DNA from 2 places in the Streptomyces chlorus genome. Region 2 is predicted to be linked to the other one. Evidence: riboswitches for the same ligand, from Rfam matches in the RefSeq annotation. Region 2 holds a riboswitch; the other holds the start of a gene.
What was found. A riboswitch is a leader RNA that binds a small molecule or an ion and turns the genes downstream of it on or off. The one in region 2 is predicted to bind glycine.

Region 1 (5,876 bases), on a different contig from region 2:
TTCACAGGGGAGTGCACGACGCGGGGCATCGCGCTCACTGACCCAGTGTGCGCGATGCCCCGGACGGCCGTACGAATCAAAGCGTACGGAATTACTTCAGACCGGGGTACAGCGGATGCTTCTCCGCGAGGGCCGTCACCCGTGCCCGGAGCGCCTCGGCGTCGGCGGCCCCGAAGGGGGAGGGCGCCTTCAGCGCCTCGGCGATCACGTCCGCCACCTCGGCGAAGTCCTCGGTGTCGAAGCCGCGGGTGGCCAGGGCGGGCGTGCCGATCCGCAGACCCGAGGTGACCATCGGGGGCCGTGGGTCGTTCGGGACCGCGTTGCGGTTGACGGTGATGCCGACCTCGTGGAGCCGGTCCTCGGCCTGCTGCCCGTCCAGCTCGGACGCGCGCAGGTCGACCAGGACCAGGTGTACGTCCGTGCCGCCGGAGAGCACGTCCACGCCCACTGTCGTGACGTCGTCCTCCATCAGGCGCTCGGCCAGGATGCGGGCGCCCTCCAGGGTGCGGCGCTGGCGGTCCTTGAACTCCTCGGACGCGGCGACCTTGAAGGCGACCGCCTTGGCCGCGACCACATGCTCCAGCGGGCCGCCCTGCTGGCCGGGGAAGACCGCGGAGTTGATCTTCTTGGCCAGCTCGGTCGTGGAGAGGATCACGCCACCGCGCGGGCCGCCGAGGGTCTTGTGCGTGGTCGTGGTGACGACGTGGGCGTGCGGAACCGGGTTCGGGTGCAGGCCCGCCGCGACCAGACCGGCGAAGTGCGCCATGTCGACCATCAGGTACGCGCCGACCTCGTCCGCGATCCGGCGGAACTCGGCGAAGTCCAGCTGCCGCGGGTACGCCGACCAGCCGGCGACGATCAGCTTCGGCCTGCTCTCCTTGGCCAGCCGCTCGACCTCGGCCATGTCGACCCGGCCGTCGTCGCCGACGTGGTAGGCGACGACGTCGTAGAGCTTGCCCGAGAAGTTGATCTTCATGCCGTGGGTCAGGTGCCCGCCGTGCGCGAGGTTCAGGCCCATGATCGTGTCACCGGGCTTGAGCAGCGCGAACATCGCGGCGGCGTTGGCCTGCGCGCCCGAGTGCGGCTGCACATTGGCGTGCTCGGCGCCGAACAGCTCCTTGACCCGGTCGATGGCGATCTGCTCGATCACGTCGACGTGCTCGCAGCCGCCGTAGTAGCGGCGGCCGGGGTAGCCCTCGGCGTATTTGTTGGTAAGGACCGTGCCCTGGGCCTCCATGACCGCGACCGGGGCGAAGTTCTCCGAGGCGATCATCTCGAGGGTGGACTGCTGGCGGTGGAGTTCGGCGTCGATCGCCGCGGCGACGTCCGGGTCGAGCTCGTGCAGCGGGGTGTTCAGATGCGACATGGGACTACGGCCTCCTCAGCCCTGGATGAAGGCGTCGTACTCGGCGGCGGAGAGCAGGTCGGCCGGCTCCTCGCCGACCCGTACCTTGAACAGCCAGCCGCCCTCGAAGGGGGCCGAGTTCACCAGCGAGGGGTCGTTCACCACGTCCTCGTTGATCTCGGTGACCTCGCCGGTGACCGGGCAGTACAGGTCGCTGACCGACTTGGTCGACTCCAGTTCGCCGCAGGTCTCGCCCGCGGTCACGGTGTCACCGACCTCGGGGAGCTGGACGAACACGACATCGCCGAGTGCGTTGGCCGCGTGCTCGGTGATGCCGATGGTCGACACACCGTCCTCGGCGGCCGACAGCCACTCGTGCTCCTTGCTGTAACGCAGCTGCTGGGGGTTGCTCATGACCTGGATTCTCCTGTACACGGTGGACTTGCTGATGACTCGGAAACTACGGGAAGTACGGGACGTACGCGTGAGCGGGCACGACCTGCCCGGCTCACCCGTGCGAGGACCTGCGGGGATCTGCGAGCCCCTACGGCGACGTACGAGGACCTACGCGCCGACCTACGACGACCTACGACGACGTGGGAGGGCCCGGAAGGCCGTGATGCTGTTGGTCGATTCGGCCCGGCGTTCCGGGCCTCGCGAGCCCGTACCGACGGCACTGGTACTCCGGCTGCGAACCGTGACACATTCCCGGAAAGTGTCACGGTCGGCGGGCTCATGCCCCGGGCCCGCCGGATGCGCCCACAGCATCAGCCGTCCCGGGGCCCTCTGCGACGGTTACTTCTGCCGCTTGTAGAACGGCAGCGCCACGACCTCGTACGGCTCGTGGCTGCCGCGGATGTCCACGCCCACGCCCGCCGTGCCCGGCACCGCGTACGCCCCGTCGACGTACGCCATCGCGATCGGCCGGCCCAGCGTCGGGGAGGGCGCACCGGAGGTGACCTCGCCGATCACCTCGCCCCCGGCGACCACCGCGTACCCGGCGCGCGGGACCCGGCGGCCCTCGGCGACCAGGCCGACCAGGGCGCGGGGCGGGGTCCGCTCGGCGCGGGCGGCGGCCTCGGCCAGGGCGGCGCGGCCCACGAAGTCGCCCTCCTTCTCGAACTTCACCACCCGGCCGAACCCGGCGTCGAACGGCGTCATGGAGGTGCTCAGTTCATTGCCGTACAGCGGCATGCCGGCCTCCAGACGCAGCGTGTCCCGGCAGGACAGCCCGCACGGGACCAACCCGACGCCCTCGCCCGCCTTGGTCAGCGCCTGCCACAGCTCCACCGCGTGCTCCGGCTTCACGAACAGCTCGAAGCCGTCCTCGCCGGTGTAGCCGGTACGGGCGATGAGGGCGGGGAGGCCCGCGACCGTGCCGGGCTGCCCGGTGTAGTACTTCATGCCCTCGACGTCGGTGTCGGCGTCGGTCAGGGACTGCAGGATGCCGGCGGACTCGGGGCCCTGCACCGCGAGCAGCGCGTACGCGTCGCGGTCGTCACGGACCTCGGCGTCGAAACCGGCCGACCGCTCCACGAGCGCGTCCAGCACCACCTGGGCGTTGGAGGCGTTCGCGACGACCAGGTAGCGAGGGGACCCGGCCTCGGTGTCGTCGAGCCGGTAGACGATCAGGTCGTCCAGGATGCCGCCGTCCTCGCGGCAGATCATGGTGTAGCGGGCACGGCCGGGCTTGACGGTCCCGATGGTGCCGACCAGCGCGTGATCGAGGAACCGGGACGCCTGCGGGCCGGTGACGGTGATCTCGCCCATGTGGGAGAGATCGAAGAGACCGGCCCTCGTCCGCACGGCGTTGTGCTCGTCGCGTTCGGAGCCGTAGCGCAGGGGCATGTCCCAGCCGGCGAAATCGGTCATCGTGGCACCGAGTGAACGATGCAGGGCGTCGAGCGCGGTCCGGCGGAGTTCGGTACTGCTCATCGGTCGGTCTCCCAGGGCAGGACAGGCGAGGTCTTTCCTCCCCATCTGTCATCGGAACCTGAGAGGTTCGCCATGACCGCCCGCGCAGGGGACGACCACGGCTTGCACCTTGGGTGGAGCCACCGGCGACTCGCGCGGGGCCCGCTTTTCAGATGTGCCTCGCCCACGCGGTAACGGTGCCTGAGAGATTCAAGGGAGGGACTTGCTCCTTCGGCGCCCCGACGGCAACGGTGCCGGGGACTCTCCCGCGCGGATTCAAACGGCCGGTATGCAGTTGGCGCGCTCATCATTGCACGCATCGCGGGGCCGCGGCAGGGGGACCCTTCCGGGAGAAGCACAGGGTATTCGGGTGTTCACGGACGGCTGTGACAGGCCTGTATCGGGAAAGGGACGGAAACCAGAGACACCCGGCGTTACCGTCTCTTTACACTCGGCGGGGAGGTGTTCGGTGCCTGGGCACAGGGCCGGACAGCCCCCAGGGGAGGACTCACGGTGAACAAGGCCAGGGCGTACGCCACCACCACGGGCGTCACGCTGTCCGAGCAGCAGGCCCCCTCGGCCCGGGAGGCATGCGGCACCCTGCCCGCGCCTGTCGTCCGCGACCTGCGCGAGCGCGCCGGCCGCAGCCCGCACGCCCTGATCTTCGGCCCCCGCGACCTCGTCGTGGTCACCGGACTGCCCGGCAGCGGCAAGTCCACCCTCATGCGGCGCGCGGCGCGCGGCACCCTGATCGACTCGCAGGACACCCGCGACCGGTGGGACCGCGGCATGCCGCGCCTCCTGCCGTACGCGGTGTACCGGCCCCTGGTCCGCCTCGCCCACTACGCCGGACTGCGGCGCGCCCTGCGCACCGGCGAGGGAGTCGTCGTCCACGACTGCGGCACGCAGGCCTGGGTGCGCCGCTGGCTGGCCCGCGAGGCCCGCCGCCGGGGCGCGGACCTGCATCTGCTGCTGCTCGACGTCCCTCCGGAGCAGGCCCTGGACGGCCAGCGTGAGCGCGGCCGCGGGGTCTCCCGGTACGCCTTCCGGCGCCACCGCACCGCCATCGACCGGCTGCTGACGTCCGTGACGCGCGGTGACCTGCCCGCGGGCTGCGGCTCGGCCGTCCTGGCCGACCGCGACGCGGCGAACGCACTGCACCGCATCGACTTCACGGACTGACGGCCGCACAGGCGGCCGGCCGGTGTGCGGACAGGCGGCCGTAAGGGCCGACCGCCGGGCGCGGCAGCGGTTAGCCTTTCAGCCACAGCAGTGGTTCCAGGCAGGCGGTAGGCAGATGGACTTCCCGGCGGGCTTCTCCGCGGACTTCCCGGCACAGACTCACCCCCATCCGCACGGCGGATGGCCCGGCAACGAGCTGGAGGAGGTGCTCTCCGCCTCCCTCGGCGTCCCCTCGGCCGACGGCCGGATCATCGAGGTACTGGGCCGGAGTTATGTGTGGATACCGCTGCCGGGCGGCGGCGGACCGGACAGCGGCCCGCTGGACCTGCCCACGATGGAGATCGAAGGCCAGGCGTACGTCCCGGTCTTCAGTTCCGAGGAACAGTTCCGCCAGGTCGTCGGCTCCCACATGTCGTTCACCGTCGCGCCCGCGGTGGAGTTCGCACGCGGTCTGCCACCGCAGGCCGGGATCGCCGTGAACCCCGGGGGAGTGGTCGGCATCCCGCTGCCGCCGCCCGCCGTCGCCGCCCTGTGCCGCGCCGGACGCGGACCGCTGGACGGCCCCGCGAGCGGCGGCCGGGTCAAGCTGTTCGAACCCGACTGGCAGGACGACCCGGTGGACTTCCTCGCCGCCGCCTCCACGGAGTTCGAGGCCCTCGGTCTCGTCTCCACCGCCCGCCGCTGCCTCGCCGAGATCGAGACGGCCGGACCGGTGCTGTTCGTCGGCGTCGAACTGTCCCCCGCCGAACTGACCCGTGCGGAGGGCGATCTGCGGGCCGCGCCGATGGACGCGCTGGGCCGCGCGCTGGGCCGCGAGCCGGTGAAGTGGCCCGTCAACCTGGTCCTCCTGGACGTGACCCAGGACCCGGTCGGCCAGTGGATGCGCGATCGTGTCCGCCCCTTCTACCAGTGGGAGCGGTGAGGAGTCCGCAGCGCAGCCGGAGGCCGGCCGCGGACCGGCGGAGCTCCCCGGGACCGAGAGGCGCTTAAGCTAGGTTCATTGGCTTGGGTGAGGGTGTTGTACGGAGGGGCGATACAAAGTGAGCGCAGGCACCGCGGCGGCCGGACAGGTCGAGCACATGCTGCGCCAGGTGACACCGGGGCGTTACGACGCCTACGAGGCGTTGCTGCGCGCGCTCGCGACCCCCTCCTCCGGTCACGTCTGGATGCTGCTGTGGCAGGGCCAGTCGGGCTCCCCGGACGCCCAGTACGGGAACATGGAGGTCGACGGCTTCGGCTACGCGCCCTGCGTGACCTCCGCCCAGGAGCTGTCCGCCAGTGGCTGGAACCGGTCCTACGAGGTCGTCGACGGCCTCGAGGCCGCCCGCGCCCTCTACCCCGACCGCTACGGACTCTGGCTCAATCCGCACGCCCCCGGCGGTGGCCTCGGCATCCCCTGGCTCGATCTGCGCAGGCTCGCCACCGGCCTCGACCG
Region 2 (5,876 bases):
GCCCGCTGACCCATGACCTCTTCAAGGACGTGCTGGAAGCCGTCGGCCAGGAGCTCACGGAAGTGCGCATCACAGACCTGCGTGAGGGTGTCTTCTACGCGGAGCTGGTCTTCGCCAGCGGTGTCGAGGTGAGTGCCCGGCCGTCCGACGCGATAGCGCTGGCGCTGCGCACGGGTACGCCGATCTATGGCAGCGACACGGTGCTCGACGACGCGGGGATCGCCATCCCGGACGAGCAGGAGGACGAGGTGGAGAAGTTCCGCGAGTTCCTCGACCAGATCTCGCCGGAGGATTTCGGCTCCAGCAGCCAGTGAGGTGCGGCGGCCGTTCCGCTGGAATGCTGCTCGGAACCGCGGTGTGTGAGAGCCTCGCGCGGCCCGCGCCGAGGGCATTCGGCTAGCCTTTCCCCGCGGTGGGGCACGGGAAACCACTCTTAGGGTGATTATCACTCGGCGTGCCGAGTGTGGCGATCGTTGACGCACCCTTGGTGACTGCCTACCGTCGAGGAGGCAGGTCAAGGACGGAGGTCGGCGTGAGAAGCACCGGCGACGGTACGGCTGGGGGTGCCCCCGGACATGGTCTCGGGGTGAGCGGTCCGTACCCTCCCCCAGGCTCTCAGCTCCGCGCGAGCGGGGCGTATGCCCATCACGGCAACGCGGCCGATCCTGCTCCGCAGCGACCGGCGGCCGTGCCGAGCAGCGGAGGGGCGACGACGTCCATGGCGTCCGAGGAGATCGGCTACCGCGGCCCAACGGCCTGCGCGGCCGCCGGTATCACCTACCGGCAACTGGACTACTGGGCTCGCACGGGGTTGGTCGAGCCGAGTGTGCGGCCCGCCCATGGCTCGGGGACACAGCGGCTGTACAGCTTCCGGGACGTCGTCGTCCTGAAGATCGTCAAGCGGTTCCTGGACACCGGTGTCTCGCTGCAGAACATCCGTACCACCGTCCAGCACCTGCGGGAGGGGGGCTTCCGCGACCTGGAGCGCATGACGCTGATGAGCGACGGCGCCACGGTCTACGAGTGCGCCACGCCGGACGAGGTCCATGCCCTGCTCCAGGGCGGCCAGGGGATCTTCGGGATCGCCGTGGGCGTGGTGTGGCGGGACGTCGAGAGCGCGCTGTCGCAGTTGCACGGGGAACGCATCGACACCGGGGAGACGCTGATCGGCCCCAACCCGACGGACGAGCTGGCGAGGCGGCGCAACCGCGCCGTCTGAGCCGCTGCGCCGTACGAGCGGTCCGTGCGGTCTGCGCCGTCCGGGACGGCCGGCGGCACGCGTGGCGGGGCGTTGTCAGTGGCGTAGGGCAACATCGGAGAGGTGAGATCCGCGCCCACAGTCCTGCATCTCGACATGGACGCCTTCTTCGCCTCGGTGGAGCAGGCGTCCAAGCCGAGCCTGCGCGGGAAGGCCGTGGTCGTGGGCGGGCTCGGGCCGCGCGGTGTGGTCGCCACCGCCTCGTACGAGGCTCGGGTCCTCGGTGTCCATTCCGCGCTGCCCATGGCGCAGGCGCGGCGGCTCGCGCCGAACGCGGCGTATCTCGTGCCCCGCTTCGCGTTGTACCGGTCGATCAGCGACCAGGTGATGGAGCTGCTGCGGGCGCTGTCGCCGCTGGTGGAGCCATTGAGCCTGGACGAGGCGTTCGTGGATCTGGAGGTCGGAGGGGCGGCCTGGGACGAGCGGTCCGCGCGGCTGGCCGGCGCGAAGCTGCGCGCGGACATACGGGCGGTCACGGGGCTCACCGGATCGGTGGGGCTGGCGGCCTCCAAGATGCTGGCGAAGATCGCCTCGGAGCAGGCCAAGCCGGACGGGCTGGTGCTGATCGAGCCGGGGACCGAGCGGGCCCTGCTGGCGCCGCTGTCGGTCCGGACACTGCCGGGTGTCGGGCCGGCCACCGGTGACCACCTGCGGCGGGCCGGCATCCACACGGTCGGGGATCTCGCCGAGGCAGGGGAGGACGAGCTGGTACGCCTGCTCGGCAAGGCACACGGACACGCCCTGCACGCCATGTCCCTGGCGAGGGACGATCGGTCCGTGGTGGCCGAGCGGGAGACGAAGTCGGTGTCGGTCGAGGACACCTACGACGTGGACATCCACGACCGGGTGCGGGTCGGGGTGGAGGTCCAGCGCCTCGCCGACCGCTGTGTGCGCCGGCTGAGGGCCGCGAGGCTGTCGGGACGGACCATCGTGCTGAAGGTGCGGCGGTACGACTTCTCGACGCTCACCCGCTCCGAGACCCTGCGGGGGCCCACGGACGATCCAGCGGTGGTGCGTGAGGCGGCGGCGCGGCTGCTGGACTCGGTCGACACGACGGGTGGCGTGCGGCTGCTGGGCGTGGGGGTCAGCGGGCTCGCCGACTATACGCAGGAGGACCTGTTCGCGCAGGCGGCGGGGGAGCGGGGCAAGGAACTGCTGGGCGAGGAAGCGGAGGCGGCAGTGCTCGCGGAGGAACGGCAACAGGCGGGTGCCGAGCGGCGCTGGCCGGCCGGGCACGACGTGAGGCACAGCGAGTACGGTCATGGGTGGGTCCAGGGCAGCGGCCTCGGGCGGGTCACCGTGCGGTTCGAGACGCCAGGATCGGCGCCGGGGCGGGTGAGGACCTTCCGGACCGACGACCCGGCCCTGCACCCCGCGGATCCGCTGCCGTTGGTGGAGCGAAGACCTGGGGACAGCGGGAAGAGCGCGGACGGCCCGAGCGGCGAGGACAGCCAGGACGGCGACGGTCAGGACAGTGACGGTCAGGGCGATGAGGGCACCCAGGACGGCAGGGCCGACGGCGACGCCCGGGGCGCCCAGGACGGCCGGGACACCCGGGATACCCGGGATACCCGGGGCAGTCAGGTTTCAAGGGCTGGTGCGGGGGCGGTGGCCGATGTTACGGACCCGGGGGCCTTGGGCGGGTGAGGGTGCTGCCCTGTGTGAGTCCGGAGGCAGGCCCTGGACGGGCGGGTGCCGGGTCGGTGGCTCGGATGCGCCATGGGTCGTCGTCAGGCAGAGTCGTCCCTGCCGGCGAGCCTGCCGAAGTCGTGGTCCGGGAGCGGGGGAGGGGGAGGGGGAGGGGCGGCCGTGTCCAGGCCGTAGTGGTGGTAGAGCTGGAGCTCCTGCTCCGGGGAGAGATGGCGGCCCACACCGAAGTCGGGGGCGTCCTTGATCAGAGCGCGTTCGAAGGGGATGTGGAGGCCGCCGTCGATCAGTTCGCTCGGTTCCAGGGGGACGAAGGCGTCCCTGCTGAACAGGCCGGTGCGTATCGCCGCCCACTCCGGCACGCCGGTGGCGTCGTCGAGATAGACCTCGTCTATCGTGCCGATCCGGTTGCCATTGCGGTCGAACGCCTTGCGGCCGATCAGGTTGCGCGGATCGATGTCGGTCTGCACGGGCCCTCCACAGGTCGCAAGGATTCGTCAGCACTACAAAACGGCACAATCGGCGGAGCGGCCACTCGAAAGTCCGGGTCTTGCCCTCGCTGGTACCCTGGCAGCGGCTGCTGACCCCGTGCGGGAGAGCCCTCCCTGCATCATCGGAGGGCGCCGAAGGAGCAAATCCTCCCCGGAATCTCTCAGGCCCACGTACCGCATGGACGAGGTCACTCTGGAAAGCAGGGCGGGTGTCGACGGCTCCCGCTCTCACCGACGGTGAAAGCCGGCCGCCCCGGGCGGCCGGTGAAGCTCTCAGGTTGAGATGACAGAGGGGGAGGCCGTCCGGGCACCCGCCATGGTGCCCCTCGAAGGTCGTCGGACCAGGAGGCCTCCGCACATGACCGCCCATCGCATTGCCCTCTCCGAGCTCGAACAGGGAACGCCCTTCGAACAGCGTCATATCGGCCCCGACCACGAGGCCCGCGCCAAGATGCTGGCGCAGGTCGGCTACGGCTCGCTCGACGAGCTGACGGCCGCCGCGGTCCCGGACGTGATCAAGAACGCCGACGCGCTGGACCTGCCGGGTGCCCGGACCGAGCCCGAGGTGCTGGCCGAACTGCGGTCACTGGCCGACCGCAACGAGGTGCTCGGCTCCATGATCGGGCTGGGGTACTACGGGACCTTCACGCCGCCCGTCATCCTGCGGAACGTCATGGAGAACCCCGCCTGGTACACGGCCTACACGCCGTACCAGCCCGAGATCTCGCAGGGGCGGCTCGAGGCGCTGCTGAACTTCCAGACCATGGTCGCCGAGCTCACCGGCCTGCCGACCTCCGGAGCCTCCCTGCTCGACGAGGGCACCGCGGCCGCCGAGGCGATGGCGCTGTCGCGCCGCATGGGCAAGAACAAGAAGGGCCTGTTCCTGGTCGACGCGGACGCGCTGCCGCAGACCATCGCCGTCATCCAGACGCGCGCCGAGCCGGCGGGTGTCGAGATCGTCGTCGCCGACCTGAGCGAGGGTATCCCCGCCGAGGTCGCCGAGCGTGAGATCAACGGCGTGCTGATCCAGTACCCGGGCGCCTCCGGTGCCGTACGCGATATCAAGCCGGTGATCGACCAGGCGCACGAACTGGGCGCGCTCGTCACCGTCGCCGCCGATCTGCTCGCCCTCACGCTGCTGACGTCTCCCGGTGAACTCGGCGCGGACATCGCGGTCGGCACGACGCAGCGCTTCGGCGTGCCGATGGGCTTCGGCGGACCGCACGCCGGATACATGGCCGTGCAGGAGAAGATGGCGCGCAGCCTGCCCGGACGGCTCGTCGGTGTCTCCGTCGACGCGGACGGGCACAAGGCCTACCGGCTCGCGCTCCAGACCCGCGAGCAGCACATCCGCCGTGAGAAGGCCACCAGCAACATCTGTACCGCCCAGGTGCTGCTCGCCGTCATGGCGGGCATGTACGCCGTGTACCACGGCCCCGAGGGGCTGAGGACCATCGCGTGGCGCACGCACCGCTACGCGACCGTCCTCGCCGAGGGGCTCCGGGCCGGTGGCGTGGAGATCGTCCACGACGCGTACTTCGACACGCTGACCGTGCGGGTCCCGGGGCGGGCCGCCGAGGTCGTCGCCGCCGCCCGTGACAACGGCGTCAACCTGTACCTCGCCGACGCCGACCTCGTCTCGATCGCCTGCGACGAGACCACCACACGGGACCGGCTCGCCGCCGTGTGGAGCGCCTTCGGTGTCGAAGGTGACGTCGAGTCCCTGGACGCGGTCGCGGGGAACACTCTCCCGGACGCCCTGCTGCGCACCGACGAGTACCTGACGCACCCCGTCTTCCACCAGCACCGCTCCGAGACCGCGATGCTGCGCTACCTGCGCAGGCTCGCCGACCGCGACTACGCGCTGGACCGCGGCATGATCCCGCTGGGCTCCTGCACCATGAAGCTCAACGCGACCGCGGAGATGGAGCCCATCACCTGGCCCGAGTTCGGGCAGCTGCACCCCTTCGCGCCGGCCGGGCAGGCCCAGGGCTACCTCACGCTCATCCACGAGCTGGAGGACCGGCTCGCGGAGGTCACCGGCTACGACAAGGTGAGCCTCCAGCCCAACGCGGGCTCCCAGGGCGAACTGGCAGGGCTGCTCGCCGTACGCGGCTACCACCGGGCCAACGGTGACGAGCAGCGCACCGTCTGCCTCATCCCGTCCTCCGCGCACGGCACCAACGCCGCCAGCGCCGTCATGGCCGGCATGAAGGTCGTCGTCGTGAAGACCGCAGAGGACGGCGAGGTCGACATCGACGACCTGCGCGCGAAGATCGAACGGTACCGCGACGAGCTGTCGGTGCTGATGATCACGTACCCCTCCACGCACGGTGTGTTCGAGGAGCACGTCGCGGCCATCTGCGCGGCCGTGCACGAGGCCGGCGGCCAGGTGTACGTGGACGGCGCGAACCTCAACGCGCTGGTCGGGCTGGCCAAGCCCGGACACTTCGGCGGGGACGTCTCGCACCTGAACCTGC

Region 1: linked by a shared signal. The riboswitch ahead of gcvT (glycine cleavage system aminomethyltransferase GcvT) and the one ahead of gcvP (aminomethyl-transferring glycine dehydrogenase) in region 2 are both predicted to bind glycine.

What each region holds. Positions count from the first base shown of each region.
Region 1 is NZ_JBHSOA010000018.1:29,271-35,146, forward strand. It holds gene glyA (serine hydroxymethyltransferase) at 92-1,366, opposite strand; gene gcvH (glycine cleavage system protein GcvH) at 1,382-1,759, opposite strand; gene gcvT (glycine cleavage system aminomethyltransferase GcvT) at 2,141-3,280, opposite strand; glycine riboswitch at 3,316-3,438, opposite strand; glycine riboswitch at 3,439-3,538, opposite strand; gene ACFPZI_RS09965 (AAA family ATPase) at 3,773-4,441, shown strand; gene ACFPZI_RS09970 (enhanced serine sensitivity protein SseB) at 4,557-5,363, shown strand; gene ACFPZI_RS09975 (enhanced serine sensitivity protein SseB C-terminal domain-containing protein) at 5,482-5,876, shown strand, end outside.
Region 2 is NZ_JBHSOA010000102.1:16,511-22,386, reverse strand. It holds gene ACFPZI_RS32940 (bifunctional nuclease family protein) at 1-314, shown strand, start outside; gene ACFPZI_RS32935 (MerR family transcriptional regulator) at 533-1,219, shown strand; gene ACFPZI_RS32930 (DNA polymerase IV) at 1,322-2,905, shown strand; gene ACFPZI_RS32925 (PRC-barrel domain-containing protein) at 2,989-3,375, opposite strand; glycine riboswitch at 3,487-3,583, shown strand; gene gcvP (aminomethyl-transferring glycine dehydrogenase) at 3,755-5,876, shown strand, end outside.